4 regions of the Geodermatophilus bullaregiensis genome follow, and region 3 is predicted to be linked to each of the others. Evidence: riboswitches for the same ligand, from Rfam matches in the RefSeq annotation. Region 3 holds a riboswitch; each other region holds the start of a gene.
The links. Region 3 has a riboswitch for cyclic di-AMP ahead of JOD57_RS23060 (aggregation-promoting factor C-terminal-like domain-containing protein). Riboswitches for the same ligand answer to the same signal wherever they lie in the genome.
Positions count from the first base shown of each region.

Region 1: linked by a shared signal. The riboswitch ahead of JOD57_RS26070 (LysM peptidoglycan-binding domain-containing protein) and the one ahead of JOD57_RS23060 (aggregation-promoting factor C-terminal-like domain-containing protein) in region 3 are both predicted to bind cyclic di-AMP.
Region 2: linked by a shared signal. The riboswitch ahead of JOD57_RS03430 (C40 family peptidase) and the one ahead of JOD57_RS23060 (aggregation-promoting factor C-terminal-like domain-containing protein) in region 3 are both predicted to bind cyclic di-AMP.
Region 4: linked by a shared signal. The riboswitch ahead of JOD57_RS20935 (C40 family peptidase) and the one ahead of JOD57_RS23060 (aggregation-promoting factor C-terminal-like domain-containing protein) in region 3 are both predicted to bind cyclic di-AMP.

Region 1 covers NZ_JAFBCJ010000001.1:801,824-809,006, forward strand. The annotation lists gene JOD57_RS03680 (GAF and ANTAR domain-containing protein) at 1-447, shown strand, start outside; gene JOD57_RS03685 (anti-sigma factor RsbA family regulatory protein) at 475-1,455, opposite strand; gene JOD57_RS03690 (GAF domain-containing SpoIIE family protein phosphatase) at 1,648-3,576, shown strand; gene JOD57_RS03695 (hypothetical protein) at 3,614-3,997, opposite strand; cyclic di-AMP (ydaO/yuaA leader) riboswitch at 4,354-4,514, shown strand; gene JOD57_RS26070 (LysM peptidoglycan-binding domain-containing protein) at 4,516-5,727, shown strand; gene JOD57_RS26670 (CstA-like transporter-associated (seleno)protein) at 5,795-6,001, opposite strand; gene JOD57_RS03710 (carbon starvation CstA family protein) at 5,998-7,183, opposite strand, start outside.
Region 2 covers NZ_JAFBCJ010000001.1:743,019-750,201, forward strand. The annotation lists gene JOD57_RS03415 (AMP-dependent synthetase/ligase) at 1-1,271, shown strand, start outside; gene JOD57_RS26665 (glycosyltransferase family 4 protein) at 1,330-2,460, opposite strand; gene JOD57_RS03425 (M48 family metalloprotease) at 2,457-3,737, opposite strand; gene JOD57_RS03430 (C40 family peptidase) at 3,875-4,996, opposite strand; cyclic di-AMP (ydaO/yuaA leader) riboswitch at 5,139-5,319, opposite strand; gene JOD57_RS03435 (hypothetical protein) at 5,502-5,831, opposite strand; gene JOD57_RS03440 (NlpC/P60 family protein) at 5,942-7,183, opposite strand, start outside.
Region 3 covers NZ_JAFBCJ010000001.1:4,806,385-4,813,567, forward strand. The annotation lists gene JOD57_RS23040 (FMN-binding glutamate synthase family protein) at 1-338, shown strand, start outside; gene JOD57_RS23045 (FMN reductase) at 409-1,032, opposite strand; gene JOD57_RS23050 (LLM class flavin-dependent oxidoreductase) at 1,029-2,174, opposite strand; gene JOD57_RS23055 (hypothetical protein) at 2,415-3,302, shown strand; cyclic di-AMP (ydaO/yuaA leader) riboswitch at 3,465-3,621, shown strand; gene JOD57_RS23060 (aggregation-promoting factor C-terminal-like domain-containing protein) at 3,836-4,828, shown strand; gene JOD57_RS23065 (class I SAM-dependent methyltransferase) at 4,955-5,593, shown strand; gene JOD57_RS23070 (hypothetical protein) at 5,590-5,865, shown strand; gene JOD57_RS23075 (DUF72 domain-containing protein) at 5,882-6,610, shown strand; gene JOD57_RS23080 (hypothetical protein) at 6,661-7,074, shown strand; gene JOD57_RS23085 (VOC family protein) at 7,071-7,183, opposite strand, start outside.
Region 4 covers NZ_JAFBCJ010000001.1:4,357,099-4,364,281, forward strand. The annotation lists gene JOD57_RS20915 (hypothetical protein) at 1-392, shown strand, start outside; gene JOD57_RS20920 (restriction endonuclease) at 527-1,147, opposite strand; gene JOD57_RS20925 (HNH endonuclease signature motif containing protein) at 1,212-2,369, opposite strand; gene JOD57_RS20930 (carbohydrate kinase family protein) at 2,482-3,387, opposite strand; gene JOD57_RS20935 (C40 family peptidase) at 3,468-3,980, opposite strand; cyclic di-AMP (ydaO/yuaA leader) riboswitch at 3,993-4,127, opposite strand; gene JOD57_RS20940 (hypothetical protein) at 4,503-4,655, shown strand; gene JOD57_RS20945 (serine hydrolase domain-containing protein) at 4,894-6,069, shown strand; gene JOD57_RS20950 (RtcB family protein) at 6,688-7,183, opposite strand, start outside.

The sequences.
Region 1 (7,183 bases), 4.0 Mb from region 3:
GAGGAGACGCGCTGGGCCGACTACGCCGAGGCCTGCGTGGCACGGGGCGCCCTCAGCTCGGTGTCCGTGCCGGTGCCGGTGCGGGCGGGCATCCACGGGGCGCTGAACCTCTACGCGGTCGGGCCGGCGGCGTTCGACGACGCCGCCAAGGAGACCGCCCGGGCCTTCGCCTCCTACGCGGCCGTGGCGGTGCACAACGTGCAGCTCTACGAGAGCACCCGCGAGCTGGCCGAGAACCTGGACGCCGCCATGCGGACCCGGGCGGTCATCGAACAGGCCAAGGGCGTCCTGATGAGCCAGCGCCGCTGCGACGCCACGGAGGCCTTCGCCCTGCTCGCGGGCGCCTCGCAGCGGTCCAACCGGAAGCTGCGGGACATCGCACAGGCGATCGTCGACGGCGTCAGTGGCGGCCACGGGCGAGGCGCTGGGGGATCGCCGCCCGCGTGAGCCACCCGGCGCGGGTGCCCTCCGTGGTCAGGCCCACCGGGTGGACAGCCGCACGCTGCTGCCCCGCTCGTCGCGGCGGATGGCGACGTGGTCGCACAGCTGGCGGGCCAGCCACAGGCCCATGCCGCCGTGGGAGAGGTCCTCGCCGTGCGCCGGTCCGTAGCCGGCGTACGGGTCGTCGGGACCCGGCCCGGAGTCGCGGATGGTGCAGACCACCCGGCCCGGCGCCGTCCACAGCCGCAACCCGGCGGGTGACCTCCCGTGCCGGACGGCGTTGGTCACCATCTCGTCCACGGCCATGAGGAAGTCCTCGAGGACGTCGGCCGGCCCGTCGACGGTGCCGAGGTGCGCCCGGACGGCGTGCCGCAGACCGGGGAAGTCGGCGACGTCGTCGTCGGCCAGCGCCGGCGGCGTCGTCTCCAGCGGCTCGTCGGGCACCGGCAGGGCGCGCAGGTAGGCGGCCGGGTCGACGTAGTCGGGGTTGGCGACCAGTCCGTCCGCGGCGAGCAGTCGCGGGTGGGTCTGCCGGGCGGTGGCCACGAGCGGCTCGGGCAGCCGGGAGTTGAACAGGCAGAGCCCCCACAGCGGCAAGGGAGCGAAGGCGGTGTTGAGGACCGCCTCGTAGGCCTGCCACTCCCGCCAGTCGGCGGCCGTGGTGCCGAAGTCCACCTCCCCGACGACGCGGACGCGCCGTCCGGGGGCGGCGTGCTCGGTGGCGAAGCGGCGGATCGTCGCGATCGCCGTGGGCGTGCGGGACCGGTACAGGCCGTGCCGGTCGACGACCATCACGCGCGGGTCGTCGCCGGTGGCCTCGCGCAGCGGACCGGTGGTCTCCGGAGCGGTGGCGATGACGGCGGCGTCCCCGGCGGCCAGGCCGTCCCGGAGCCAGGTGGCCGCGACCGCGGCCACCTGCTCGACGGTGTCGTAGAGCAGGGCATCGTGCACCAGGCCCGGCGCCGCAGCACCGGCCTCGTCGTGCCCGCCGTCGGCGGTGTCGTGCAGGTGCACGCGTGCTCCCCCGTCGTGGTCACCGGTCTGCCGGCCGTGGACCGAGCCGTCGTCGTCACCGTACGGTCGGGTTTCAGTACCCGTCCCGGCCCGGACTACGCCAGAGGTGGCCACCGGCCGAGAGTGGCCATCTGGGGGGGACGTCCGGGCGGCGCCGGGGTCGCCCACCACCGCCCCGTGCAGGATGGGGGCGTGAGTGCCCGCGACGCCCGTGACGGTGGACCTGCCACGGGTCGCGACCTCGCAGCGGACCCGGGGCGGCTGGCCGCGGTGCGCCTGACCCAGCTGCTCGACGCCGGGGCGGAGGAGTCCTTCGACCGGCTCACACGGATCGCGCAGCGGCTGACCGGCGCACCGCTGGCCTTCATGACCGTGGTGGACGACGCCCGCTCCTACTGGCTGAGCAGCCAGGGCCTGCCGCCCGGGAGCCCCACGGAGAACGCGGTCGAGCAGTCCTTCTGCCAGTACGTGCTCGACGGGGAGCCGCTGGCCCTGGCCGACGTCACCACCGACGAACGCACCGCCGGCAACCCGTCGATCACCGGCATGGGCGTGCGGGCGTGGGCCGGCTTCCCCGTCCGGCTGCCCGACGGGCAAGTCCTGGGCAGCTTCTGCGTCGTCGACACCACGGTGCACCGGTGGACGGCCGAGGACGTCCAGCTGCTCGACGAGCTGGCCGCGATCGCCTCCCGCGAGGTCGCCCTCCGCCTCGCCACCCTCGAGGCCGAGCAGGCCAGGGCCACCGCGCGGGCCGAGGCGCAGCGGGCCGGTCTGCTGGCCCGCATCAGCGACCTGCTCACCGCCGACCTCGCCCCGGGCCACCTGTGGCAGGCCGTGGTCGCCCTCGCCGTCCCCGACCTCGGCGACTTCGCCTACGTGTGCACCGTCGGCCGCGACGGCGGCCTCGTGCCGGTGGCCTCCCAGCACCGCGACCCGGCGGAGCTGCCGACCCTGCGCGGGTGGATCGACCGCGCCGGCCGCCGCGTCGGTGAGGCCACCGGCCCGGGGCACGTCGCGGTCACCGGGCAGGTGGAGCTGATCGACCTGCCGGAGGCGGCGGGCCTGACCGCCGCCCAGCAGGACGCGGTCCGCCTGCTGGACGTGCGCAGCGCACTCGTCGCGCCGGTGATCCGCCGCGGGGAGGTGGTCGCCGTCCTCACCATCGGCCGCCTGCGGGGCGCGCCGCCCTACGGCGAGCGGGAGCGCGAGCTGGTCGCGACGCTCATGACCCGCGCGGGCATGGTGGTGGAGACCGCGCGGGTCGCCTCCTTCGAGAGGGCCGTGTCGGAGACCATGCAGCGCGCGCTGCTGCCGCCGCTGCTCCCCCAGCCCGACCACCTGCAGCTGGCCTCCCGCTACCTGCCCGCGGAGGACGCGCAGCTGGTCGGCGGGGACTGGTACGACGCCTACCTCGACGCCGCGCGCACCACCAGCCTGGTCATCGGCGACGTCGCCGGGCACGACATCACGGCCGCGGCCACGATGGGGCAGCTGCGCACCATGCTGCGGATGGCCGGCCACACCGGGACGGCCGGTCCGGCCGACGTCCTCACCGCGGTCGACGTCGCCAGCGACACCCTCGGGCACCACGTGTTCGCCACCGCGCTGGTCGCGCGGGTCCAGCGGTTCCACGCCGACCGCCCCGCCGTCGACCGCTCGATCACCTGGAGCTCGGCCGGCCACCCGCCACCACTGCTGCTGCACCCGGACGGCACGGTCGACGTCCTCACCGACCGCGTGGGCCTGCCCCTCGGGGTCGACCCGCACCGGCCCCGCCCCGAGCACCACCTGACCCTGCCGGTGCGCTCGACCCTGCTGCTCTACACGGACGGGCTGCTGGAGCAGCACGAGCCCGCTCCCGGCCCGGCTCCGGGCCCGTCCGCCCGGTCCGGCGGCGGGCCGGCACGCTCGGCCGTCCGCGACCTCGACACCGGCATGGCGCGGCTGACCGCGCTGCTCGCCGAGAGCACCGACCTCGACCTCGAGGGCTTGTGCGACCGCATCGTCACCACGCTGATCCCCGAGGGCGGGCCGGCCGACGACGTCGCCCTGATCGCCATCCGCCCCTACTCCGAGGAGCAGCCGCGCCCGGCGCACGCCGGACCCAACGTGCCGACCTGAGCGCCGGCACCACCGGGGTGCCGGCGCCGCGAGCGCGTCAGGCGGCGTCGTCCTCCAGCGCAGCGGTTCCGAAGGCCGGGGAGTCGAGGGCGGCGTCGAACGCGGCGGCCTCGTCCTCGAGGCCGACCATGACCTCGTTGGTCTGCAGCGTCACCAGCCAGGCCAGCGCGTGGTCCTCGACCGGCCGGGCGGAGACCTGCGCGATGGCGTCGAGCTGGGCGGCGACCAGCCCGCGGGCGGCCTGGTAGACGTCGGCGGCGCTCACCGCGACCTGCTGCTCGGCCAGCCAGAGCCGGCCGTCGGCCAGCACGCGGACCTCGGTCTGGCTGCCGACGCCGAGGTCGGCGGCGGCACTGGTCAGGACGGACATGCCGGCGCGCAGCTCGGTCAGGCGGCGGCTCGGGTCGTGGGACGACGGCATGGGCACTCCTCGGACGGGCCCGCAGGCCTCGGGAACGTGCTCTCAGAGTCGGCACCGCGCCCGCCCGCCCTGACCCCTGCTGGGGCGCCGGGGCACCCCTGGGGCGCGCGGGACGAAGCGTTCCCGGAGCGACCCGGACAGGCGGCGCGCGGCAGGGCCTCCCGCCGACGCGGACGTGGCCTGCGCCACGGACCCGGGCACCGACGGGCCGCTGACCAGTCACGCCGCACCGCCGGCGGCACCCGGGGACCGGGTGTGACCGGCGTCACGGCGACAAGTGCCATAACGGAACGTAGCTTCTTGGCTGCGCTCAGCTAAACACGAGCGTGGCACCGGCCCGCCAAACCCTGCCCACCGGCTGCCTCCCACCGATCCCCAGGGCAGGGGTGGGGGACCCAGGTCCACGGCGCGGCAGGGCTCTGACGCCTGCGCGCCTCGGGGTGAAGCCGCGTTCCGCGGCCGGGCACCGATCGCCCGAACCCGACAGCTCACCTCGCCGGCGGTGATCGGAGACCACCATGCCCAAGCACCGCGCACCCCGCTACGTCCGCACCAAGAAGGTCCTCGCCAAGGCCCCGGTCGCAGCCGGCGCCACCGCCGTCGGTCTCGGCGTCCTCGGCTCCCCGGCGGCGGCCGCCGCCACCACCCACGACTGGACCGGCGTCGCCCAGTGCGAGTCGGGCGGGAACTGGAGCACCAACACCGGCAACGGCTACTACGGCGGGCTGCAGTTCAGCCAGGCGACCTGGGCCGGCTACGGGGGCACCGCCCTCGCACCCCGCGCCGACCTGGCCACCCCCGCCGAGCAGGTCGCCATCGCCGAGAACGTCCTCGCCGGGCAGGGCATCGGCGCCTGGCCCACGTGCGGGACGCGCCTGACCGAGGGCACCACCCCGGCCGCCGCCGGGACGGCCGCGCCCGCGGCCGAGCAGCCGGCCGCCCCGGCGACCGCCGCCGGGCAGTCGGCCGAGACCCCGGCGACCGGCCAGGACGACGACGACGACCGCGGCGACCGGTACGACCGCGGCACCTGGGACGGCCAGGACCGCTGGGACGACGCCGACACCTACGGCCGCCACGCCGCGGAGGGCGCCCACACGGTCGAGCGGGGCGACACCCTGCGCGAGATCGCCGCCGCCCACAGCCAGACGTGGCGCGAGCTGTACCAGCGCAACGTCGACGTCATCGGCAGCAACCCCGACCGCCTCACGCCGGGACTGGTGCTGACGACCTCCGGCGCCGAGCAGGCCGCTCCGGCGACCCGGGCCGCCGCTCCGGCCGAGGCGGCCCCCGCCGCCACGACGGCGACCATCGGCACGTCGGCCCCGTCGGCCACGACGACCCCCCTCACCCAGACGGCCGTCGCCGCCGCGCGCATCACCAACAGCGCCGGCAGCGTCCAGCCGCAGGTCCAGGCCGCCGCGGACGCCGTCGTCGCCTCCGTGCCCGGCGCCGCCTCGATCACCCTCGGCGGCACCCGCGCCAGCGCCGTCGACCCCAACGGCCACCCGTCCGGGCTGGCGCTGGACTACATGGTCCTGACCGACGCCGCCCTCGGTGACGCGATCGTCCGGTACCACGTCGACCACTGGGAGGAGCTCGGCGTGGACTACCTCATCTGGGAGCAGCAGATCCTCAGCTCCCCGACCGGCTCGTGGAAGCCGATGGAGGACCGCGGCGGCGTCACGGCCAACCACTTCGACCACGTGCACGTGAACTACACGGCCTGAGCCCCCGGGCCTCCGTGACCGCGGCCCCCTGCCCACACCCGTGGGCAGGGGGCCGCGGTCGTCCGGCTCAGCAGCAGCGGCTGACCGGGTTGCGCTCCCGCTCGTCGGCGCGGCGCCGCTCGAACTCCCGCCGGCTCAGCGGCTGGTGCCCGTGCTCGGCGCAGTGCCGCAGGTGGTCGTCCCAGCGGGCCTCGCCACTGCACTCCCGCAGGTACCACCGCACCCCGCGCCAGGTCCGGACGGCGGCCTCGCGGACGGTCCCGGCGGCGGTCACCGGGACGGACCCTCCTCCGTGAAGGTGCCGTGGCCCCGCGCACCCGCACCGACCATCCGCTCCTGCTCGGCCATCACGCGCTTCTCCTCCGCGGTGGCGAACAGCCCCGCCGGCTCCACGATGGACGACGGCACGGCCGGCTCCTCGGTGGTGGGGACCGGCCCGCCGGCCCGCAGGGCGCGGGCGATCACGACGACCGAGTTGACGACCACGACCAGGGTCAGCAGCGCGAACACCGCCTGCAGCACCCCGTTGAGCGTCGAGTTGTAGACGACCTGCTCCATCTGGTCGACGTCCTGCGCCGGTGCCAGCAGTTCGCCTCGCTCCAGGGCATCGGCGTAGAGCTGGCGCTGCGTGAAGTAGCCGACCCTCGGGTCGCCCGAGAACACCTTCTGCCAGCTCGCCGTCATCGTGACGGTGAGGTCCCAGGCCAGCGGGATGGCGGTGACCCAGGCGTAGCGCACCTTCCCGTGCTTGATCAGCAGCACCGTCACCAGGGTCAGCGCGATCGCGGCCAGCAGCTGGTTGGCGATGCCGAACAGCGGGAAGAGCTGGTTGACGCCGCCGAGGGGGTCGGTCACCCCGACGTAGAGGATGTAGCCCCACAGCCCGACCACCACCGCACTGGCCATGATGTTCGCGGGCCGCCACGACAGGTCACCGAAGCGCTTCCAGACGTTGCCGATCGTGTCCTGGAGCATGAACCGCCCGACCCGGGTGCCGGCGTCGACGGCGGTCAGGATGAACAGCGCCTCGAACATGATGGCGAAGTGGTACCAGAAGGCCGCCATCCCGGTGCCGAACGCCTGGGACAGGATGTTGGCGATGCCCACGGCCAGGGTCGGCGCACCGCCGGTGCGCGAGATCAGGCTCGGTTCCTGCACCGCCGCCGAGGCCGCGGCGAGATCCTCCGCCGAGGTGGGGAACCCGAGCCCGGTGACGTAGGCCGCCGCCGTCTCCGGGGTGCCGCCCGTCACACCGGCCGGGGCGTTCATCGCGAAGTACAGACCCTGGTCGATGACGACGGCGGCGATGAGCGCGCTGATGGCGACGAAGGACTCCATCAACATGCCGCCGTAGCCGATCAGGCGGACCTGGCTCTCCTTGGCCACCATCTTCGGCGTCGTCCCGGACGAGATCAGCGCGTGGAAGCCGGACAGTGCGCCGCAGGCGATGGTGATG
Region 2 (7,183 bases), 4.1 Mb from region 3:
TGGGCGCCGACAGCCTGGCCACGCTGATCTACACCAGCGGCACCACCGGCCGGCCCAAGGGCTGCGAGCTGACGCACGGGAACTTCCTGTTCGAGGTCGGCAACGGGATGGCCCTGCTCGACCGGTTCATGAACACGCAGGGCTCGCTGCTGCTGTTCATCCCGCTGGCGCACGTGCTGGCCCGCGTGATGCAGGTCGGCGCGGTCAAGACCCGCACGGTCATCGGCCACACCCCCGACGTGAAGAACCTGCTCGAGGACCTCGCCGGCTTCCGGCCGACCTTCGTCCTCGCCGTCCCCCGGGTGTTCGAGAAGGTCTACAACTCCGCGAAGGCCAAGGCGGAGGGCGACGGCAAGGGCAGGGTCTTCGACCGGGCCGCGCGGGTGGCCATCGACTGGTCCCGCGCCCAGGACACCGGCGGCGCCGGCCTGCTGCTGCGCGTCCAGCACGCGCTGTTCGACCGGCTGGTCTACGGCAAGCTGCGCGCCGCGCTCGGCGGCCGCTGCCTCGGCGCGATCTCCGGCGGCGCCCCGCTGGGCGAGCGGCTGGGCCACTTCTTCCGCGGCATCGGCGTCACCGTCTTCGAGGGCTACGGACTGACCGAGACGACCGCGGCCGCGTCGGTCAACCACGACGGCGCGCTGCGCATCGGCACCGTCGGCCGGCCGCTGCCCGGCGTCGCCGCCCGGATCGCCGAGGACGGCGAGATCCTGCTGCGCGGCGGTGTGGTCATGCGCGGCTACTGGGAGAACGAGCAGGCCACCGCCGAGGCGATCGACCCCGACGGCTGGTTCCACACCGGCGACATCGGCGAGATCGACACCGACGGCTTCATCAGGATCACCGGGCGCAAGAAGGAGATCCTGGTGACCGCCGGTGGCAAGAACGTCGCCCCCGCCGTCCTCGAGGACCGGCTGCGCGCGCACCGGCTGGTCAGCCAGTGCATCGTCGTGGGCGACCAGCGGCCCTTCATCGCCGCGCTGGTCACCCTGGACGCCGAGGCGCTGCCGCTGTGGCTGGAGTCCAAGGGCAGGCCGGCCGACACCCCGGTGGAGGAACTGGTCGACGACCCCGACGTCCGGGCCGAGCTCGACGCCGCCGTCGCCGAGGCCAACCGGGCCGTGTCCCAGGCCGAGGCGATCAAGAGGTACCGCGTGCTCGCCACCGACTTCACCGAGGACAACGGGATGCTCACCCCGAGCCTGAAGCTCAAGCGCTCGGTGGTCATGAAGGAGTTCGACCCCGAGGTCGAGGCGCTGTACGCCCGGTAGGGACCGCCTCACCGCTCGTGCGATCGCGGCGGGCCCTGCACGGGGCCCGCCGCGGGGCTCACGGTTCGAGCAGGTCGGCGAAGGTGGCCGCGATCGTCGTCCAGGACCAGCGCTGCTCCACCCACGCCCGCCCGGCGGCGCCCATCGCCCGCGCCCGCGCCGGGTCGTCGAGCAGCGCGGTGACCGCGGCGGCCACCGCCTCCGGGGAGCGGGGCTCGCGGACGACGGTCCCGGTCTCGCCGTCGCGCACCGCCTCGGGCGCTCCGCCCGACGTGCCGCCCACCACCGGCAGCCCGCACGCGGCGGCCTCCAGGTAGACCATCCCCAGCCCCTCGACGTCCAGGCCGCCGCGGCGGGTGCGGCAGGGCATGGCGAAGACGTCGCCCGCGGCGTAGTGCTCCGGCAGCCGCGCGGGCGCGACCGGGCCGGTGAGCACCACCGAGGCGGCCAGCCCGCGGTCGGCCACCGCACGCCGCAGCCGCGCCTCGTCCGGGCCGCCGCCGACCAGCAGCAGCCGCGCGCCGGGGTGCCGGGCCAGCACCGCCGGCCAGGCCGCGACCAGCACGTCCTGCCCCTTGCGCGGCACCAGCCGGGACACGCAGACCACGACCGGGCCCTCCCCCAGCCCGTGCCGCCGGCGCACCGCCGTCCCGTCGACGGCGGGGGCGAACCGGTCGACGTCGACCCCCGGCGGGAGCTGGGCCAGCCGCACCCGCCCGCGGAGCGCCGGCGCCAGGCGGCCGCGGGTGTACTCGCTGATGTAGGTCAGCACGTCCAGCCCGCCGGCGATGCGCCGCAGCACGTGCCGCGCGCCGGGCAGCGCGACCCAGCCCGTCTCGTGGCCGTGCGTGGCGCCGACCAGCCGGCGCACCCCGGCCTCGCGGAGCGCCGGCGCGAGCAGGCCCAGGGGCGCCGCGGCGCCGAAGAAGGCGGTGTCGCAGCCGTGCCGCCGGGCGAGGGCGGCCGCCGCGCGGGCCACGCCCGGGGTGGGCAGCAGCACCCCGGTCGGGTGACGCACCACCTCGTACGGCAGCGCCGCGTCGTGGGCCTCCCAGCCGGGCGAGCGGGAGGCCAGCACCACCAGGGAGTCCGGCGGACGCCGGGCGAGCAGCGCGGCGACGAAGGTCTGGATGCCGCCCTGCCGGGGCGGGAAGTCGTTGGTGACGACGAGGGTCCGCCGGGCGCTCACCGGTCGTCCAGCCGCAGCCAGTCCTCGGCGAGGGCGATCCGCTGGGCCGCCGTCGGGTGCGAGCCGAAGAACCACTGCCACGGTGCCGGCGGGCTCGGGTCGGACACGTTGGTCTCGGCCAGCCGGCGCTGCATCTCGATGAAGGCCGCGGCGTCCCCGGTGAGGTCGAGGGCGTGCAGGTCGGCGCGCGCCTCCACGTGCCGGGAGACCAGGTTCTGCACCGGGGTGCCCACCAGCGAGCCCAGGGCGACGAGCAGCAGGACCAGCGGGACCACGCGCGGGTCGCCCGGGGAGTCCGCCCCCGCCCGCCGCAGCAGCGGCGGCCAGGTGAGCAGCCAGCCGAGCAGGGCCACCGCGGCGGCCGCGCCGAGCGCGCCGAGCAGCGTGCCGGTGAGGACGTCGTCGGTGGCCACGTGCCCGAGCTCGTGGGCGACGATCGACTCGACCTCGTCGTCGGGGACGTCGGCCAGCAGCGTGTCGTACAGGACGACGCGGCGGGTGGAGCCGAACCCGGAGACGTAGGCGTTGAGCGACGTCGTCCGCCGGGAGGCGTCGGCGACGAGCACGTCGTCGACCGGGGTGCCGCTCTCCTCGCCCAGCTCCAGCAGGTCGGTGCGCAGCTGCCCGGCCGGCAGGGGCGCGAAGCTGTTGAACGCCGGCTCGATGACCACCGGGTAGAGGAAGGAGCCCACCACCACGAGCCCCGCCGCCCCGGCCGCCGCCCACGCCCACCAGGCGCGCGGCGCCCGACGGGCCAGTGCGACGAGCACGAGCAGGGCGAGCGCGGTGAGGGCGGCGTCGATGGCCGTGGAGACGGCGACGTCGCGCAGCCACAGCGGCCACGAACGGGTGGACAGGCCGTAGCGGTGCCGCACCACCTCGCCGTAGGCCGACACCGGCAGCGTGGCCAGCCGGCCGACGACGACCAGGGCGACCGTGCCGAGCAGCACCTGCCAGACCCAGCGCCCGCCGAGGGGCCGCGCGACGGCGGTCACCAGCCGGCCGCCCAGCCGGGTGAGACCCAGCAGGGCGGAGGCGGTGAGCCCGAGCAGCAGGCCCACCAGCGACGCGGGCCGGATGTCCGCGGCGAGGGCCTCGGCCCGCCGGAGGGCCTCGGCGGGCAGCCCCGCGTCGGCGCTGACCGGTGTGGCGCCGCCCGGCGGTGCGGGCAGCAGGGTCCACGGCGTGCGGACGGCGATGACGACCACGAGCGCGGCACCGAGCACGGCCGCGACCAGCAGGGCGGCGCGAGCGCCTCCCCGGCCCGCCCCGCTCACCCGGCCGATCCTAGGCGGCGTCCTCCGGGCTCCGGTCCTCCCCCGCTGCGGACGCGGCGAGGGCCGGCGACCCGGGTGGGTCGCCGGCCCTCGGGCACCCGACTCCGTCCGGAGGGGCCGTCGCCGGACGCCGTCCGCTAGACGATGCGGCGCATGGCGGTGATGCCGCCCATGGAGTCGACCGACACGACCTTCACCGGCTCGCTGGAGGTCGAGGCGTGCACCATCTGGCCGTTGCCGACGTACATCGACACGTGGCTGACCGGGCTGTAGTAGAAGATCAGGTCACCCGGCTGGAGGGCGTCGCGCGAGACGGCGGTGCCCATGCGCGACTGCATGCTGCTGGAGTGCGGCAGGGTGATCCCCGCCGCGGCGTAGGCGTACTGCGTCAGGCCCGAGCAGTCGAACGCGTCGGGACCGCCGGCGCCCCACACGTAGGCGTCGCCGACCTGCGCCAGCGCCGTCTGCACCGCCCGCTGGGCCGCCGCACTGCCCCCACCGGCCGGTGCCGGGGCCGGAGCGGCGGGAGCCGCCGCGGCGGCCGGAGCGGCCGGGGCCGCCGGAGCCGCCGGCGCCGCCGGGGCCGCCGGGGCCGCCGGAGCGGTCGGCGCCGCCGGGGCCGCGGCCACCGGGGCGCTCTCGCCGACCGTGCCCGCGGACTGCTGCGCGGCCAGGGCCCGCTGCGCGGCTGCCGCTGCCTCCTGCTGGGCGGCGGTCAGCGCGGCGACCTGCTCGCGGTAGTCGGCGATGTCCTCCTGGAGCCGCGCCTCCTGGGCGCTCAGGTCCTCCAGGGTGCGCTCGGCGTCGGCCTCGGCGGCCTCGGCGTCGGCCTGTGCCCGCGTCGCCGCGGCGGCGGCCTCGCCGACCTCGGCCATGACGTCGGTGGTGTGACCGGCGAGCTGGTCGAGCGTGGCGAGCCGGCTGACGAAGTCCTCGGCGGAGGCGCTGGTCATCAGCAGGTCCAGCTCGGGCATGGTGTCGCCGCCGGTGTAGGCGGTGCGGGCCACCTGCCGGATCCGACCGTCCAGTGCGTCGAGCCGGGTCTGCGCGTCGGCGGCGGCCCGGTCGGCCTCGTCGGCCTCGGTCTGCTGCTGGGCGAGCACCTCGCGGGCCTCGTTGACCTGCTCGCTGACGACCTCGAGCCGGTGACCGGCGTCGGCGGCGAGCTGGGCGGCCTGCTCGGGACTGGTGGCCTGCTCGGGGTCGGCCGTCGCGGTGCCGGGCAGCAGGGCCAGCGTCAGACCGGCGGTGGTGCCCACGAGCGCGACCCGGCCGAGACGGCGGAGCAGCGGGCGGCGGCGGTGCGGGCCGGTGACGGGACCGGCGGTACGGCGGTCGGTGGACTGTGCGCGCGCATGCCCCAGGGCAGGGCGGGGGGTCGCCACGGGCGGCGGCTCTCCGTTCTTCCTCAGCAACCGCCTACCGAGTTAGCTGACGGGTTCGGGCTGGGAAGACGTGCCCTATCTCCGCACGCCGGAGGAGGTCCGGCGCGCACGAGAACTCACCCCAGTGCTGCGGTGGGTCCCCGGCTCACCTCGCGACCGCCCGAGGGCGGCGTCCGGTGACTCGGCGGTGTCCGGCCGAGGCCACCTCGTGTCGGGTGACGACCACCCGGCCGAACGGCGGCCACAGTACGGACGTGATGCAGTTGTGACAAACGGGGCCCCCGGGGACTGTGAGAACACCCACGGTGGGCGATCCCGACACCCCGGTGCGTGCCGAGGTGTCCACAGCGGCGCCCGGTGTGTCCTCGTCCGGCTCGGCTCAGCCGGTGCGGCGACGCCCGGCCGGCCGCCCGCCGCGCGCCTCCTCCCGCCCGGCCGTCGAGGGCCGGTGACGCAGGGGTGGCACCAGACCGCCCTCGGCGAGTGCCCGGACGGCGCGCCGCTCGACGTCGTCGAACTCCACCACCACGCCGGGTCGCGGGAGGACGACGTCGTCGGGGCCGGTGCCGCGGGCCGCCGGGACGGGGGGCACCGGCAGCAGCACGGGCGCGGTGTCCCGCTCCCCCGGCGGTGCCCCCAGCAGGGCGGTGACGACGCAGTCGGCGCAGCCGACGCCGCGCGCGGTGCACGTGTCGCAGTCGATGAGCATGGCCGTGTCCCTCCGGTGTCCCGGCCGCGCCGCCCGCTGCCGGGCCGCGGTCGGGACGGTCTCCCTGTCGGTTGCTGCGCACGCTAGGGACGACCACCGACAGTCCCGGCTCAGCCGCCCGCGTACTCCCAGTGCCAGGGCTCCTCGCGGCCGTTGCCCGGGTCGGCCCACGTCGGGTGCAGCCAGCCGAAGCGGCCGGCGTTGGCGACCATCCACGCGTACTGCGGGGTGCCGAAGGTCTCGATGCCGCCGCACAGGTCCACCGCCAGGCCCCAGCCGTGGTTGCTGGTGCCGGGGACCGCCGCGAGCGCCGGCTTCTCGCCGTAGAGGCGCACCTGGCCGGCGTAGGTGCGGTAGGAGTCGGTGATGCAGACCGGCTCGCCGAAGACGTCGGCGAACGCCGCGCTCATCGCCCGCCAGGCCGCCGCCGCGTCGCAGCGCAGCGCGTGGCCGGACACGCCCAGCGGGCACAGCGCGCTCGGCGGGATCAGCCCGTTGGGGTAGCCGCCCCAGGATCGGCCGCCGGAGGAGCTCGGCGGGTACACGGGGTTGCCGCACTCGACCGGCAGCGCGCCCCCGGTCGGCCCGGGCGCCGGCTCCTCCGGCCGCGGCCCGAGGCTCGGCCGGCCGACGTGCAGCACCTCGTCTGCGGGCAGCCGCCGGACGACGACCGCCCCGGCCCGGCCGTCGGCGGCCAGCATCGTCTGCCGGTCCAGGGCGATGCCGACGTGGCCGAGACCGGCCTCCGGCGTGCCGGGGAACACCAGGTCCCCGGGCAGGACGTCGGCGAGGTCGACCGGCGTGGTGACCGCGTAGAGCCCCGCCTGGTCGTCGGGCAGGTCGATGCCGGCGGCACCGTAGACCGAGGAGACCAGCGAGCCGCAGTCCCAGGAGTCCGGACCGGCCGTCCCTGGGGCGTACGGCCTGCCCAGGGCGTCCATCGCTGCGGTGACCGCCGCGACCGTCTCCGCGGGCAGCACCAGCAGCGACGTCGGCTGCTGCGGCAGCTGCGCGGTACCCGGCTGGACGCCCCCGGCGGCCGCGCCGACCGGCGCCAGCCCGACCGGCAGGCCGGCCACCGGGTCGAGGAGGGCCGCCGCCGGCGGCGACTGCACGCCGGCCGCGGCCAGCCGGCCGAGGTGCGCCCGCCAGTTGGCCGCCGTCTGCACGTTGACGTCGGCCTGCTCCCGCTGCAGCCGGGCCAGCTGCCGGTCGACCTCGGCCAGCGCGGCGTCGAGCTCGGCGGTGACCGCGGCCGCGCTCGCCTCCAGGTCGGCCACCTCCGCGGCCAGCTCGTCGGCCCGGCCCCGCGCCTGCGCCAGCGCCCCGTCAGCGGACTCCCGCTCGGCCAG
Region 3 (7,183 bases):
GCCCGACCGGCGTCGCCACCCAGAACGCGTGGCTCGCGCACGGCCTGGACCCGGCGCTGAAGTCGGTGCGGCTGGCCAACTACCTGGCCACGCTGCGCCGGGACCTGCTCAAGGTCGCCGAGGCCTGCGGCGTCGAGCACCCCGGGCTCATCGACACCGGCTCGGTGGAGATCCTCGACGGGCGCACCGCGTCGACGCCGCTCGGGGACGTGTACGGCTACGAGCCCGGCTGGGGGCTGCCCTCGGCCGCCGACCGGGCGGAGATCGTCCGGATCATGACGGCGGAGGACAGCCCCCAGGGCGGTGCCGCGGCCCCGTCCGAGGACGCCGCGGGCTGAGGGGAGGACCCCCTTCTCCCCACCCCTCGCACGCTCGGGGCGGTGCCCTGGAGGGGGCCGGGGTCCTCCCTCAGGGGTTGCCGCGGAGGAGGTCCTCGAAGGAGGGGACGTCGGCGAACGGGTCGGCCGGGCGGGCCGAGGCCGGCCGGCCGGTGACGACGTCGGCCAGCTCGCCGGCCGCGCGGGCGATCCGCCCGGCCAGCTCCCGGCTGGTGCCGTCCCCGCCGGCCCAGTCCTCCGGGGCCGCGAAGACCGCCGTCGGCACGGTGATCGCTCGCAGGTGGCTGAACAGCGGCCGCATCGCGTGCTCGAGCACCAGCGAGTGCCGCGCCGTGCCGGCGGTGGCCGCGAGCAGCACCGGCTTGCCGGTGAGCGCCCCCTCGTCGAGCACGTCGACGAAGGACTTGAACAGCCCGCTGTAGGAGGCGGTGAACACCGGGGTCACGGCGAGGACGCCGTCGGCGCCGGTCACCGTCCCGACCGCCGCGCGCAGCGCCGCGTTCGGGAAGCCGGTGACGAACGCGTCGGCCAGGTCGCGGGCGTGCTCGCGCAGCTCGACGACCTCGACGACGGCGTCCTCGCCGCGCTCGCGCAGGGCCGCGACGGTCGCCGTCGCCAGCCGGTCGGCCAGCAGCCGGGTCGACGACGGGACGCCCAGCCCGGCGCTCACCACGGCGAGGGTGCGGGTGGTCATGCCGAGACCTCCTCCACGGTGCGCCCGGTGACGTCGTCGGCCGGGGCGGGGACGGTGCTGTCCTGCGCGCCGCCGCGGGCGGCCACCCGCGAGGCGTGGGTGGGCGCGTCGGGCACGTGCGCGGGCTTGAGCGCGGCGAACTCGCGGCGCAGCACCGGCACGACCTCCTCGCCCAGGAGGTCGAGCTGCTCGAGCACGGTCGTGAGCGGCAGCCCGGCGTGGTCGACGAGGAACAGCTGCCGCTGGTAGTCACCGACGTAGTCGCGGAATCCCAGGGTGCGCTCGATGACCTGCTGCGGGCTGCCGACGGTCAGCGGCGTCTCGCGGGAGAAGTCCTCCAGCGAGGGGCCGTGGCCGTAGACCGGCGCGTTGTCGAAGTAGGGCCGGAACTCCCGGACGGCGTCCTGGCTGTTCCTCCGCACGAACACCTGCCCGCCCAGGCCCACGATCGCCTGGTCGGCGCTGCCGTGGCCGTGGTGCTCGAAGCGGGAGCGGTAGAACTCCACCATCCGCTGCGTGTGCTCCTCGGGCCAGAAGATGTGGTTGGAGAAGAAGCCGTCGCCGTAATAGGCGGCCTGCTCGGCGATCTGCGGGGAGCGGATCGAGCCGTGCCAGACGAAGGGCGGGACGCCGTCCAGCGGGCGCGGCGTGGAGGTGAAGCCCTGCAGCGGCGTGCGGTACCGGCCGGACCAGTCGACGACGTCGGAGTCCCACAGCCGGCGCAGCAGCGCGTAGTTCTCCACCGCCAGGGGGATGCCGTTGCGGATGTCCTGGCCGAACCACGGGTAGACCGGGCCGGTGTTGCCGCGGCCCATCATCAGGTCGACGCGGCCGCCGGCGAGGTGCTGCAGCATCGCGTAGTCCTCGGCGATCTTCACCGGGTCGTTGGTGGTGATCAGCGTGGTCGCCGTCGACAGCTGCAGGCGGGTGGTGCGCGCGGCGACGTAGGCCAGCGTGGTCGTCGGCGAGGAGGAGAAGAACGGCGGGTTGTGGTGCTCGCCCAGGGCGAAGACGTCCAGCCCCACCTCCTCGGCCTTCTCCGCGATCGCCAGGATCGCCTGGATCCGCTCCGCCTCGCTCGGCGTGCGGCCGGTCGTGGGGTCGGTCGTGACGTCACTGACCGAGAAGATCCCGAACTGCATCGCGGGCTCCTTGTGGTTGAGCGTGCAACTACTACTCCACCGAACGGGTGCAGGTCACAGGACATTCCCAGGCTGCCTGTGCGTGCAGTAGTCGGGTGACCACACGGCGGCGGACCACTCCGTCGGTGACCGTCCCGTGATCTGGTGAGGAGCCACGGGCGTGCGGCCCACTGGGAGTCTGGCGTCCCTCACCTGGATCGCCCGACGGGCCCGGGAGGACGACGGACCGGGGGGAACGGGATGTCGAAGCACTCGCAGGGAGCCGCACCGGACGCCGGGGCCAGCGGCACCAGACGGACGGCCTTCACGGACAACACCGCCGCGGAGCACGCCCCGGCGAGGGGTCTCGACGGGTTGCTGAACACCGGGCCGGTCTTCACGCACGCCGTCCGCGGTTACGACCGCCTCCAGGTCGACGACTACGTGGCCGCGGCCGAGACCGAGCTGCTGGTGCTCCGCCGGGAGAACGAGCACCTGCTCAGCCGCTACGCCGCCTGCTCCGGCGAGCTGCAGAACGCCCGCCGCCGGCTGGCCCAGCTGGTGCGCGAGCGCGAGGCGCTGCCGAGCCCCGAGGACGCGCGCATCCTGGTCGAGCGCGCCCAGGAGGAGGCCGAGCGAGTGCGCACCGAGGCGCGCGCGGAGGCCGAGGCCCGGCTGGCCAAGGTCGCCGAGATGCGGGAGGCGGTGATCGCGCTGCGCGAGCAGGCCCACGGCGAGGTCGCCGGGGTGCGGGCGGAGGCGCAGGCCGCCCGCGAGGAGGCGCACCGCGAGGCCGAGGAGGCGCGGCGCGCGGCGGCGGCCGAGCGCGCACGGCTGGATCGCGAGGCCGCCGAGGCGCGGGCCCGGCGGGAGGCCGAGGCGGCCGCGCGGGCGCAGGAGGAGCGGGCCGCCGTCGCGGCCGAGCTCGCCGCGCTGCACGCCGAGCGGGACCGGGTGCGCGAGACGCTGCGAGTGCTGGGCGGGCACGTCGACGATGCCCTCGCCGGCCTCGCCGAGGTCCTGCGCGGGGACGCGGTCCCCACCGACGAGCTGCCCGACGACGTCTCGGTGCTCGCCGAGCGACGCGACGCCGCGGCCCGTGACGAGACCCCCCGGAAGCCGGGGGCGGACGTCGCCGCGGCGTCCTGACCCGCACTCCCGGCCCGCCGGGCCACCGGCCCCGGGTCGGGTGCGGACGGCTCCGTAACACGCGTCACGCGGGTATCTGGCGCCCTGGTGTTGTCACGGGCAGGTAACGACACGTACGTTCTCCACGTCCGGTCGGTCGTCTCGTCCCCTCCCGGGGAGCCCGGCCGGGCGCCGCCGAGTCGTGTCCGCACCGTGGACGCGAGCCGGGGACCCACCGCAGTCCTGGGGTGAATCGCCTGTCGAGCTCCGCTCGCAGCGCGTAGGGCTTCTTCCCGCCCGAACCCGTCAGCTAACTCGGTAGGCGGCCACGGAAGGAACGGAGAGTCTCCGCATGCCCCGCCTCCGGGCCGCCGTGGCCCGCAGGTGCTGCCGGCCGCGCGTGCACCGCGCCGTCTGAGCCCGGCCGCCTCCCTGCCCCGCTGACCCGGCGCCGCCGACCGCGGCCGCCGGGGACCCGTAGACCGCCGTGCGCCGGTCCCTGCCCGCGAACCGGGCTGCCGCGCGCGCACTCTCCCCTCGGAGCCCCCGCCTTCATGCCCAGCCGTACCCCGAACACGCCTGCCGACGCCGCCGCGACCGCCGAGCTGCCCGTGAGCGACGCCACCGCCGTCCTGGCCGCCGTGGACACCGACGCCCCCGCTGCCGGTCACCGCCGCGGCCGGCGCGCACGTGCCACCCTCCCCGCCCGGACCGGTGCGCGGCGCAGCAGCCCGCCGCTCGGCCCGCGCCGCCCCGCCCTGCTGCTGGCCGCCGCCGCGGCCGGCGCGCTGATCGTCGGCGTGGTCACCACCGGCGGCCCGGCCGCCGAGGCCGGCACCGACACGGCCAGCACCTCGGTCAGCGTGGCCGAGCAGCTCGGCGTCGCCGACGAGCTCCCGGCCGACGCCGCGGCCCCCATGGCGCCGCAGGCCGCCGACCTCGCCCCGCTCGAGGACCTCGCCGCCTCCCGCAGCGAGCGCTCCGCCGAGGAGGCCACCGCCGCCCAGGCGCAGGCCGCCGCCGACCAGGCCGAGCTCGACCGGCGCGCCGCCGAGGAGGCCGCCCGCCGCGCCGCCGAGGAGGAGGCCGCCCGCGCCGCCGCCGAGGCCCAGGCCGCCGCCGAGGCGCAGGCCGCGGCCGAGGCCCAGGCCGCCGCCGAGGCCGCCGAGCGCGCCGCCGCCGCGGAGGAGGCCGCGACCGCACCGGCCCCGGCCCCGGCTGCCACCCCCGCGCCCGCGTCGGCCGCCGCGCCGGCCGCCCGCGGGACCTTCAAGGAGTACGCGCTGAGCAAGGTCGGCAGCGCCGATCAGTTCAGCTGCCTCGAGAACCTGTGGGGCAAGGAGAGCGGCTGGAACCCCAACGCGCAGAACCCGACCAGCACCGCCTACGGCATCCCGCAGTTCCTCGACTCGACGTGGGCCAGCACCGGCATCGCCAAGACCTCCGACGGCTACCGGCAGATCGACGCGGGCCTGATCTACATCGAGGAGCGCTACGGCTCGCCGTGCGCCGCCTGGGCGCACTCGCAGTCCAAGGGCTGGTACTAGGAGGACCCCGGCGCCCCGCGCCTCGCACGCTCGGCGCGGGACCCTGCACCGGGGCCGCGTGGGCCCCACCGCTCGCTCCGCTCGAGGTGGGCCCCTGCGTCGGGGCGGGGTGGTGGACTGCCGGGCATGCGAGTCGTCCCGCCCGGCTTCGTCCGCGCGCACACGCAGGTGCGCCGGCCCTCGCTCGTCCCGGAGGTGCGGCTGCACGTCGCCGACGACGTCGTCGCCCTCTGGGAGGCGATGGAGGACGCGGCCGGCGGTGCCGGTGAGGCACCGCCGTTCTGGGCCGCGGCCTGGCCCGGCGGCCAGGCGCTGGCCCGCGCCGTGCTCGACGGGGCCGTGCCGGTGACCGGCCGCACGGTGCTCGACCTGGGGTCGGGCAGCGGGCTGGTCGCCGTCGCCGCCGTCCTCGCCGGCGCCCGGCACGTGCTGGCCAGCGACGTCGACCCGTTCTCCCGGACGGCGGTCGGCGTCAACGCCGGGCTCAACGGGGTGGGCGGGATCGGCGTCACCGGCGACGTCCTCGACCGGGAGCCCCCGGCCGTCGACGTCGTGCTGGCCGGCGACGTCTGCTACGACCGCGAGATGACCGAGCGGGTGCTGCCCTTCCTCGACCGGGCCCGGGCGCGCGGCTGCGAGGTGCTCGTCGGCGACCCGGGCCGGCCCTACCTCCCCCACGAGCGGCTCGAGCCGGTCGTCCGCTACGACGTGCCCGAGACCGAGGGCCCCGGCCTGCGCCGGACCACGGTGTGGCGGTTGCCGTGAGCGCGCCGGCCCCCTTAGACCTCACGAGCGGCACGGCCGTGGTCGCCTCGGTGCGGGCCGCCCACCCCGGCGCGCCGCCCGGGCGCTTCGACCCGGTTCCCCTCGCGGGGTCCGGCGAGGTCCTGGCCGTCGACTCCTCCGCCGTCGTCCGGCTGACGCACGCCCTGCTGCCCCCGCTGGAGGCGCACCCCGGCGGCATCCGTACCCGGTTCGCCGGGAGCGTCCGGGTGGCCGCCGCCGACGTGGTGCGGCCGGCCCGGCGCGGCCGCTGAGGACGGCGGCGCACCGGTGGCCGTCCACGTCGGCACGTCGGGGTGGAGCTACGAGCACTGGGACGGCGTCCTCTACCCGCCGGGGACGCCGCCCCGCGACCGGCTGGCCCACTACGTCCGCCGGTTCGGCACCGTCGAGCTCAACGCGAGCTTCTACCGCTGGCCCCGGGCGGCGACCTTCGCCGGCTGGCGGGACCGGCTGCCCGAGGACTTCCGGCTGTCGGTCAAGGCGCCGCGGGGCCTGACCCACGCCAAGCGGCTGTACGCCCCGGAGACGTGGGTCGAGCGGATCACCGCGGCCTGGCACGAGCTCGACGGCCGGCGGGCCGTGCTGCTGGTGCAGCTGCACCCCGCCGCGGCCCGCGACGACGCGCGCCTCGGGTACTTCCTCTCCCTGCTGCCGGACTGGGTGCGGGTGGCCGTGGAGTTCCGCCACCCCAGCTGGCACGTCGAGGAGGTGTTCGCGCTGCTGGAGCGGCACGGCGCGGCCTACTGCGTGATGAGCGGCGCCGGGCTGCCGTGCGTGCTGCGGGCCACCGCGCGGTTCGTCTACGTCCGCCTGCACGGCCCCGACACCGCCTGGCTCTACGCGGGGTCCTATCCCGACGACGACCTGCGCTGGTGGGCCGACCGGGTGGGGGAGTGGGCGGCCTCCGGGCGGGACGTCTACGCCTACTTCAACAACGACGGGCACGGCCACGCCGTCCGGAACGCGGAGACGCTGCGGGCGCTGACCGGCGGGTGACCGGAGCCCATCGGGCGGCGGGTGCGGCGGCCCGGCGGGAGACTGGAGCCATGAGCGAGCAGGACGTCGGTCCGAAGGCAGGGCAGGGACAGGGCAACCTGGTCAGCCGGTCCGTCGAGGAGTTCGTCGCGCAGCTGCGCGGGTTCACCGACCGGGCCCGCGGGCTGGCCGCCGGCGCGGTCCCCTCGGGGCTGAGCCTGCCGCGGCTGCCCTCGCCGCCGGGGGCGCTGTCGGCCGCGCAGCTCGGGGCGATCGCCTCGGCCGTGCGCGGGCAGCGCCGGCAGATCGAGGCGATGTCGGCGCAGCTGCAGGCCTTCGACGAGCAGCTCGCGGTGTTCGAGCGGATCCTCGAGCCGCTGCTGGAGTGGAGCTCGACGTGGGCCCGGCTGGAGGAGTCCTTCGCCGACGTGGTCCGCGGGTCGTCGTCCGACCGGGACGTGCCGCCCCCGGCCGACGCCACCTAGCCCGGCGGGCGCCGGTCGCGGCGCAGCGGGTGGTCCGCGGGCACCTCGACCAGCACGATCCGCACGCCGTCCGGGTCGGCCAGCCAGGACTCGACCAGGCCCCACGGCT
Region 4 (7,183 bases), 450 kb from region 3:
GTGTGCCCGTCGGCGCGCTGGCGCGGGCGCTGGGCGCTGGCTGGACCGAGGTGCCGGGGCCCGCGCACGAGCAGTGGTTCGTGAGTGGGGAGCCGGCGCAGGTGGCGGTCGGCTGGGACGGCTTCGGCTTCACCCTGGCGCGGCCGGAGCCGCGGTGGGACGGGGTGTGGCCCCTGGTGTGGGAGTTCGCGGCCGACCGCCGGTTCCAGGCCGAGGAGGTCCTGTACGAGCCAGAGGTGCTGGCAGAGGCCGCCGAGGAGGTCGCCCGCCGCCGTCGGCGGACCTTCCGCTGGTGCCCGGTGTGCCGCGAGGTCAACGCCCGCGAGCACGTGCACGACAGCACCGGCCTGTGCAGCCGCTGCGCCGGACACTTCCTCGGCATCGTGCACTGAACGGCACCGGTCGGGCCCTTGGGCGATGACGAGCTCGTGTGCCTCGTCGTCCGACAGGGGCAGTGAGATCCGGTCCAGGCCGTGGAACGCGACGGTGGCGGCGAGCGGCAGCCGTTCGTCCAGGTCGAGGTGGGTCACTGGCCGAGTCGCTCCAGAGCCTCGGCGTAGCGCGGCAGTTCCCGGTTGAGCACGCGGTCGAGGTCCCTGTCCGGCTGGCGGTCGGTGTCGACAGCTGGGAGCTCCTCGGTCGGTGGGGTTGAAACGGGCGGCGGTGAGCCGTCCGGGCGAGCGAGGAGCTGCCGGATCCGCGCCTCCGCGTCGTTGCGCTGGATGCGGCAGACGGTGAGGAAGGCGCCGAGGGAGTAGAGGATGTCCTGGTCGATCGCGTCCCGTGGTACCTCACGGAGCCACGTGACCGGTCGCTGGTGCCGCATCGACTCGGGGGCGTCCGGCACGTAGCCGTAGGGCCCTGTGACACGGCCGAAGGCGACGACGGGCTCGGTCTTCAACGGCAGCGCGACCAGATCGCCGTCGGCCATGCGCCTCTGGAAGGCGTCGACCTGGCCGACCCAGTTGGAGATCGTCGAGGGCTTGGCGTCCGGGTGGGTCTCGATGAGCCGCTCCCGCAGCTCGTCGGTCGTCGTCACGTCGGAGAGGTCCCCGGCCCGCGGCCAGCCGATCCCCACCACGTGACGGCTCAGGGCGAGCTCGTCACCCTCGCCGTGCCGGCCACTGCGGACCATCCAGAGCGCCATGCATCCCCCATCTCGAGCTGCCTGCGGATGCTCGCACCCGGAGGATCGGACGCGCGCAGGGGCGTCAGGCGGCGCGGGGGAGCAGGGGTTCGGGGACGGTGATCGGGGTGCCGTCGGGTCGCCAGGTGCGCCATCGCCCGTCGGGTTGTCGTTCGACGCGGAAGCCGTGGTGGACCTTGGTGTGGTGGCGCTCGCACAGCAGTGCCGAGTTCTCCAGGTTCGTCTCGCCGCCGTCGATCCAGTGGACGAGGTGGTGCACCTCGGCCCACCAGGTGGGTGCATCGCAGCCGGTGAACACGCAGCCGCCGTCGCGCAGTTCGACCGCGCGGCGCAGGTACCGGTCGGCCAGGCGCTGCTCGCGGCCCAGGTCCAGCGGTGCGCCGTCGGGGCCCATGACGACGCGGGAGACGGTGGCGTCGCAGGCCAGCCGTCGGGCGCGGGCGGCGGAGATGGTCGCGCCGAAGCCCATCCGCCCGGCCCCGGGTCCGGTGGCCGGATCGGCCAGGTCCTCGACGTCGATGACCACGGCGACGTGCGGCTTGACCGTGCGCAGGGTGGGCAGGTCCCCGGCGGCCAGCGCGTTGTCGGCCAGCTGCACCAGGGCGTCGCCGAGGCGCTGGGCGCGGGTGCGGTCGTCGCCGGCGGGCCGGTCGGCCTGCACGAAGGACTCGACCGCCGCCTGGAACTTCTCCCCACCGGCGGCGTCGAGCTGGCCACGGAAGGACAGCGATCCGTCGGCGTGCTTGGCCAGCGTGAGCGACCGGCCCTCGGTGGGATCGGGTTCGGGTCCGTCGGGGTCGAGGTCGGCCAGGTAGTGCCGCACCACGCGCACGAAGTCGGCGTGCGGGTGATCGAGGGCCACCTGGGTGAGGACGGCGTCGATGACGGCCAGGTCCACCCCGGCGGCCGCGGCGGCGGCCAGCCGCTCGGGCGTGAGGATCTGCCCGGCCACGGCCACCTGCTCGGCGCTGACCAGCCCGGTGTCGTGCGCCTCGGCCAGCGCGGGCAGGTGCTCGAGAACCCGCCCGGCGGTCACCAGCCGGCCGGCCGCGGCCGCCGAGAGCCGGCAGTGCCCGCGCAACCAGGACGCCGTGCTCGTCAGCCCGTCCCGCTCCGGTGCCTGGGACAGTTCCGCGGCCCGTACCCGCCGCGCCAGCAGGGCATCGACCCGGTTGCGCTCGGCGACCAGCGCGGCGACGTCGTCGAGAACGTCACCGCCCACCGGATCACCCGAACACATGTACGAATTCTAACCGATCGGACCGGGGTGCTCAACCTGAAAATGCAGGTCAGCGGCCTATGAGGTGCGATGTGTCAGCGCGCATCGAGAGAGGTCACGGCGGCGGCTGGCCGCCGACCACGCCGGCGACCACCGCGGCCGCGGCATAACCGGACCGGACGGCGTCCAGCACGGACTGCCCGGCGCGCCAGCCGCTCAGCACCCCGGCCGCGAACGCGTCCCCGCACCCGGTCGTGTCACGCAGCCGCCCCGCCGGCAGCGGCTCGACCGGCACCTCCCACGCGCCCGCCGCCGAGACCACCCGGGTCGGGCGGGCACCGGCGTGCACCAGCACCAGCCCGGGTGCCCAGGCCGGCAACGAACCGTCCAGGCCCAGGGCCGTGGCCTCGGCGGCGTTACAGGAGAGCAGGTCCGGCCGCAGCCCGGCGAGCAGGTCGGTGTAGGCGCCGACCCCGTGCGCGGCGATGCGGGTCGCGGCGGCGACGTCCACGCTGATCGGCACCCCGCGCCCGTGTGCCGCCGACGCGGCGCCCCGCAGCGCGCCGGGGAAGCGCAGCAGGTCGTAGCCGTCCAGGTGGACGACGGCCGCATCGGCGACCCACGAGGCGCGGACGTCGGAAGGCTCCAGCCCGCCTTCCCCACGGTCGGTCAGCAGCGTGCGCTCGCCGTCGGGGTGCACCAGCACCGTCGACACCGGCGCCCGTCCGCGACGCACCACCGCCACCTCGACGCCGCGCCCGGCGAGACCGGCCAGCAGGTCGTCGGCGAGCGGGTCCGCGCCGGCCCAGCCCGCCAGCCGGGACGGGACACCCAGCCGTGCCAGGTTCGCCGTCACGGTGGCCGGGGCGCCGCCAGCCGTCGTCGTCCGGACCACCCGCTGTTGGCCGCCGACCACCAGGGGAGCCGACAGCTCGAGCAGTTGGTCGGCGACCAGCTTGCCCAGCGCGACGACCGGTCCCCGCCCGGCGGGGCGGGGCCACGCCGGGCCGGTGGAGGTCACGGCCGAGGAGTCTCCACCGGACCGTCCTGACGCGACGGCGCCCCGGCCCACCAGGGCCGGGGCGTCGTCCGAGGATCGCGTCAGACGATGCGACGGGCGCCCTGGTACTGCGGCATGGAGTCCAGGGCGACCACGGCCACCGGCTTGCCGGCGGTCGAGGCGTGGACCATCTGGCCGTTGCCGATGTACATGCCCACGTGCGAGACCGGGCTGTAGAAGAACACCAGGTCACCCGGCTGGAGGTCGGCCTTCGCCACCGGGGTGCCGAACGTCGACTGGGCCTTCGAGGTGCGCGGGATCGAGACGCCGGCCGCCTTGTAGGCGAAGCTGGTCAGCCCCGAGCAGTCGAACCGGTCGGGACCGGTCGCGCCGTAGAGGTACATGTCACCGCGCTGGGCGAGCGCGGTGTCGACGGCCGTCTGGGCCGCGCCGTTGGGAGCGGCGACCGGCGCGGCCGTCACGGCCCCACCACCGCCGCCACCCACGGCAGCCGAGGCCGGGAGGGGTGAGAGGACGATGCCGGCTCCGGCGATGGCCGCGACGGCGATGCCGCGGAACGAGCGACGAGCGGTGGACGTGCGGGTAGTCGTCATCGACGACGGTTCTCCTGTTCTCCACGATCGCCTACCGGGTTAGCTGACGGGTTCGGACGGAGGAGTCGCCCGGCGCGACGAGTCGCGCTCCACCCCAGTGCTGCGGTGGGTCCCCGGCCCGGGAGACCGGCTGGGTGCCGGCATCCGGTTCGGCGCATCCGGCGGGTGTCACACGGGGAGTGACGAAGGGCCCTGGCCGGACCGCGACGACGGTAGGTAGGGGTCCCTGAGCGCTCAACCGCTCCGGTCGGCCGCCACGCCCGATCCGGGTCCGCGCACTTGACTCCCGCCCCGGATCCGACACGCCGCGCTGACCAGCGCGGACACCCGAACTCCTCGACACGCGGGAGCCGGCCGCCCGGCGCGGACACGCCGCGCCGGGCCAGAAAGGACGCGGCGGTGCGTCCGAACGCGCAGTCAGCGGCCCACCACCGACACGGCACGGAGGACGTCGGGATCGCCACGGTTGCGGCGCGCGTTCACGGGGCACGAGGACAGGAATCGACACGAGGAGGCAACCCCATGGGGATGTTGAGGAAGCTCGTCGCTTCGGGCGTCGCCGCCAAGGTGGTGCAGGAGCTGCAGAAGCCGCAGAACCAGGCCAAGATCAAGAAGTTCATCCGCGACTACCAGGCCAAGAACAAGAGGGGCGGCGGCACGGCCGGTCGCTACTGACCGCACCGCGCACCTGTCTCGCGACCCCCGCCCCGGACCGCCGGGACGGGGGTCGCGTCGCGCCGGGACCGGGGACGCAGCAGCGTGCACCCGGAGCCGCTCGCCGCGCCGCTCCCGGCGTCGACCAGGGCACGAGCGCGCCGCCGTGCTCGCCGCCGCGTTTGCGCTGCTCCAGGGCACCCGCCAGCCTGACGCCGGGCCCGCCGCAGAGTCGCGGCGGACCGACCGAGGAGGCGCCATGAGCAGGGACATCGACGGCAGCCGGATCGACGCCGTACTGGCCGACGCGGTGGAGCGGGGAGCGGTGCCGCACGTCGCCGCCATCGCCGCCGACCGCGACGGCGTCCTCTACGAGGGCGGCGCGGGGGTGCGCGTCGCGGGGGAGTCCGACGACCCGGTCACCACGAGCACCCAGTTCCGGATCATGTCGATGACCAAGATGGTCTGCACGGCGGCCGCGCTGCAGCAGGTGGAGCGCGGCGAGCTGGACCTCGACGCCCCGGTCGAGCAGTACCGCCCCGAGTTCGCCGACGTCCGGGTCCTCGAGGGCTTCGACGGCGACACGCCCCGGCTGGTCGAGCCGGCCCGCAAGGCGACCGTCCACCAGCTGGTCACCCACACCACGGGACTGGGCTACTGGTTCTGGAACGCCGAGCTGCTGCGGTACGAGACGGCGACCGGGGTCCCCAACGTCGTCCCCGGGTCGGCGCGCGCGTTCGAGGCGCCGATGGTCGCCCACCCCGGCACCCGGTACGTCTACGGCATCAACACCGACTGGCTCGGCAGGGTGGTCGAGGCGGTGGCCGGCACGACCCTCGACGAGGTGATCGCCACCGGCATCACCGGCCCGCTCGGGATGACCGACACGATGTTCCGGCTCGACGAGGAGCGGAAGGCCCACTGCGTCGCCATCCACACCCGCGGCCAGGACGGCGGGTGGACCGCGGTCGACGAGATCCTCAACCAGGAGCCCGACTGGTGGGCCGGCGGGCACGGCCTCTACTCGACACCGCGCGACTACACCCGCTTCGCGCGCGCCCTGCTCCGCGGAGGCGAGCTCGACGGCGAGCGCATCCTCTCGGCGGAGACGGTCGACCGGGCGTTCACCAACCAGATCGGCGACCTCGACTTCCCCGCCGAGATCCTCACCGCGGACCCGCCGATCACCGACAGCCTCCGGGCCGGCCCCGGCCACACGTGGGGCTACGGGCTGCTCCTCAACACCGAGGACCAGCCGGGCCGCCGCCGGGCCGGCACCGGTTCCTGGGCGGGGCTGTTCAACACGCACTTCTTCGTCGACCGCACCACCGGCGTCTGCGCCTCGATCTACACCAACTCCCTGCCCTTCATCGAGCAGGACGGCGCGTGGCGGGTCTACGGCGAGTTCGAGGAGGCTCTGTACGCCGCGCTCTGACCCACTCTGCGGCCGCTCGTGCTCTGCCCCGCCGGTCGGCGCAGAGCACGAGCACCCGCGTCAACGTTGTGGCGCGCAGGCCGATGTGGACGCCACCTGCTCGATGATTCATGTGCTCATCCATCTGGCTCGACGATCAGGAGTTGACTCACCGAGGGAGCGACGTTGAGCACCATGGCATCTTCTGTCCGGAGTCCTGCCTTTGCTGCCTTCAGTCTCACCTCTGCGGAAGCGTCCGAGTTGCGCTCGTTCTCGGTGAGTGGGAGGTATCGACCATCGACACCGCGTCGGGGGATCGGACGTTGTGCCCACCATTCCAACGCGATGTCTGCTTCGTCTGCTTTGAGACGCAGCCATGGGCGGATGTCCCTCAGTGCCCGCACGCCAGACAGAGAGCTTGCTTGCCAGTTCCAGGCCGTGCGCCTGTAGCTCCTGTTCATCTCAGACAGGGAGCCGCCCCAGCGCGCCTGGCACTCTCTGAGTAGCAGAGTGCTCTTCGCCGTGATGTTCTGCGTCAACTGCACCCGTAGCGTCCGACCGCCTTTCCCGTTCCTGTAGACCCCAACCGATCCCTCGCCGTCGAAGAAGCCAGCGAAGTAGAGTAGGAATGGATCCACGTCAGTCGCCTTTCACGTTGACCATCTGCCTGAGGGTGTGTCGCACCTCGACTAGATCAGAAGCGTCTGACATCACTTGACCTATGGGTTTGTAGGCATCGGGGTGCTCGTCGAGGAAGGCGTCCGAGCGGCCCCAGGCGATGCCCCTCATGCGCCGGTCGAGGTCGGCGCGGCTGAACATCCGCCGGGCGGCGCCCCGCGAGTGGTTGCGGCCGGCGCCGTGCGGCGCCGACATCAGCGCCTCGGCGTTGCCCTTCCCGACGACGACGTAGGACGCCGCGCCCATCGACCCGGGGATCAGCCCCCACTGGCCGGTCCGCGCGGAGATCGCGCCCTTGCGGGACAGCCACACCTCGGTGCCGTGGTGGGTCTCCCGCTCGGTGTAGTTGTGGTGGCACTGCACCACCTGCACCCGCCGGACCTCCTCGGTCAGGAACCGGGACACCTGCTCGGCGAGGCGGTCCATCATCTCCTCGCGGTTGAGCGCGGCGAACCGC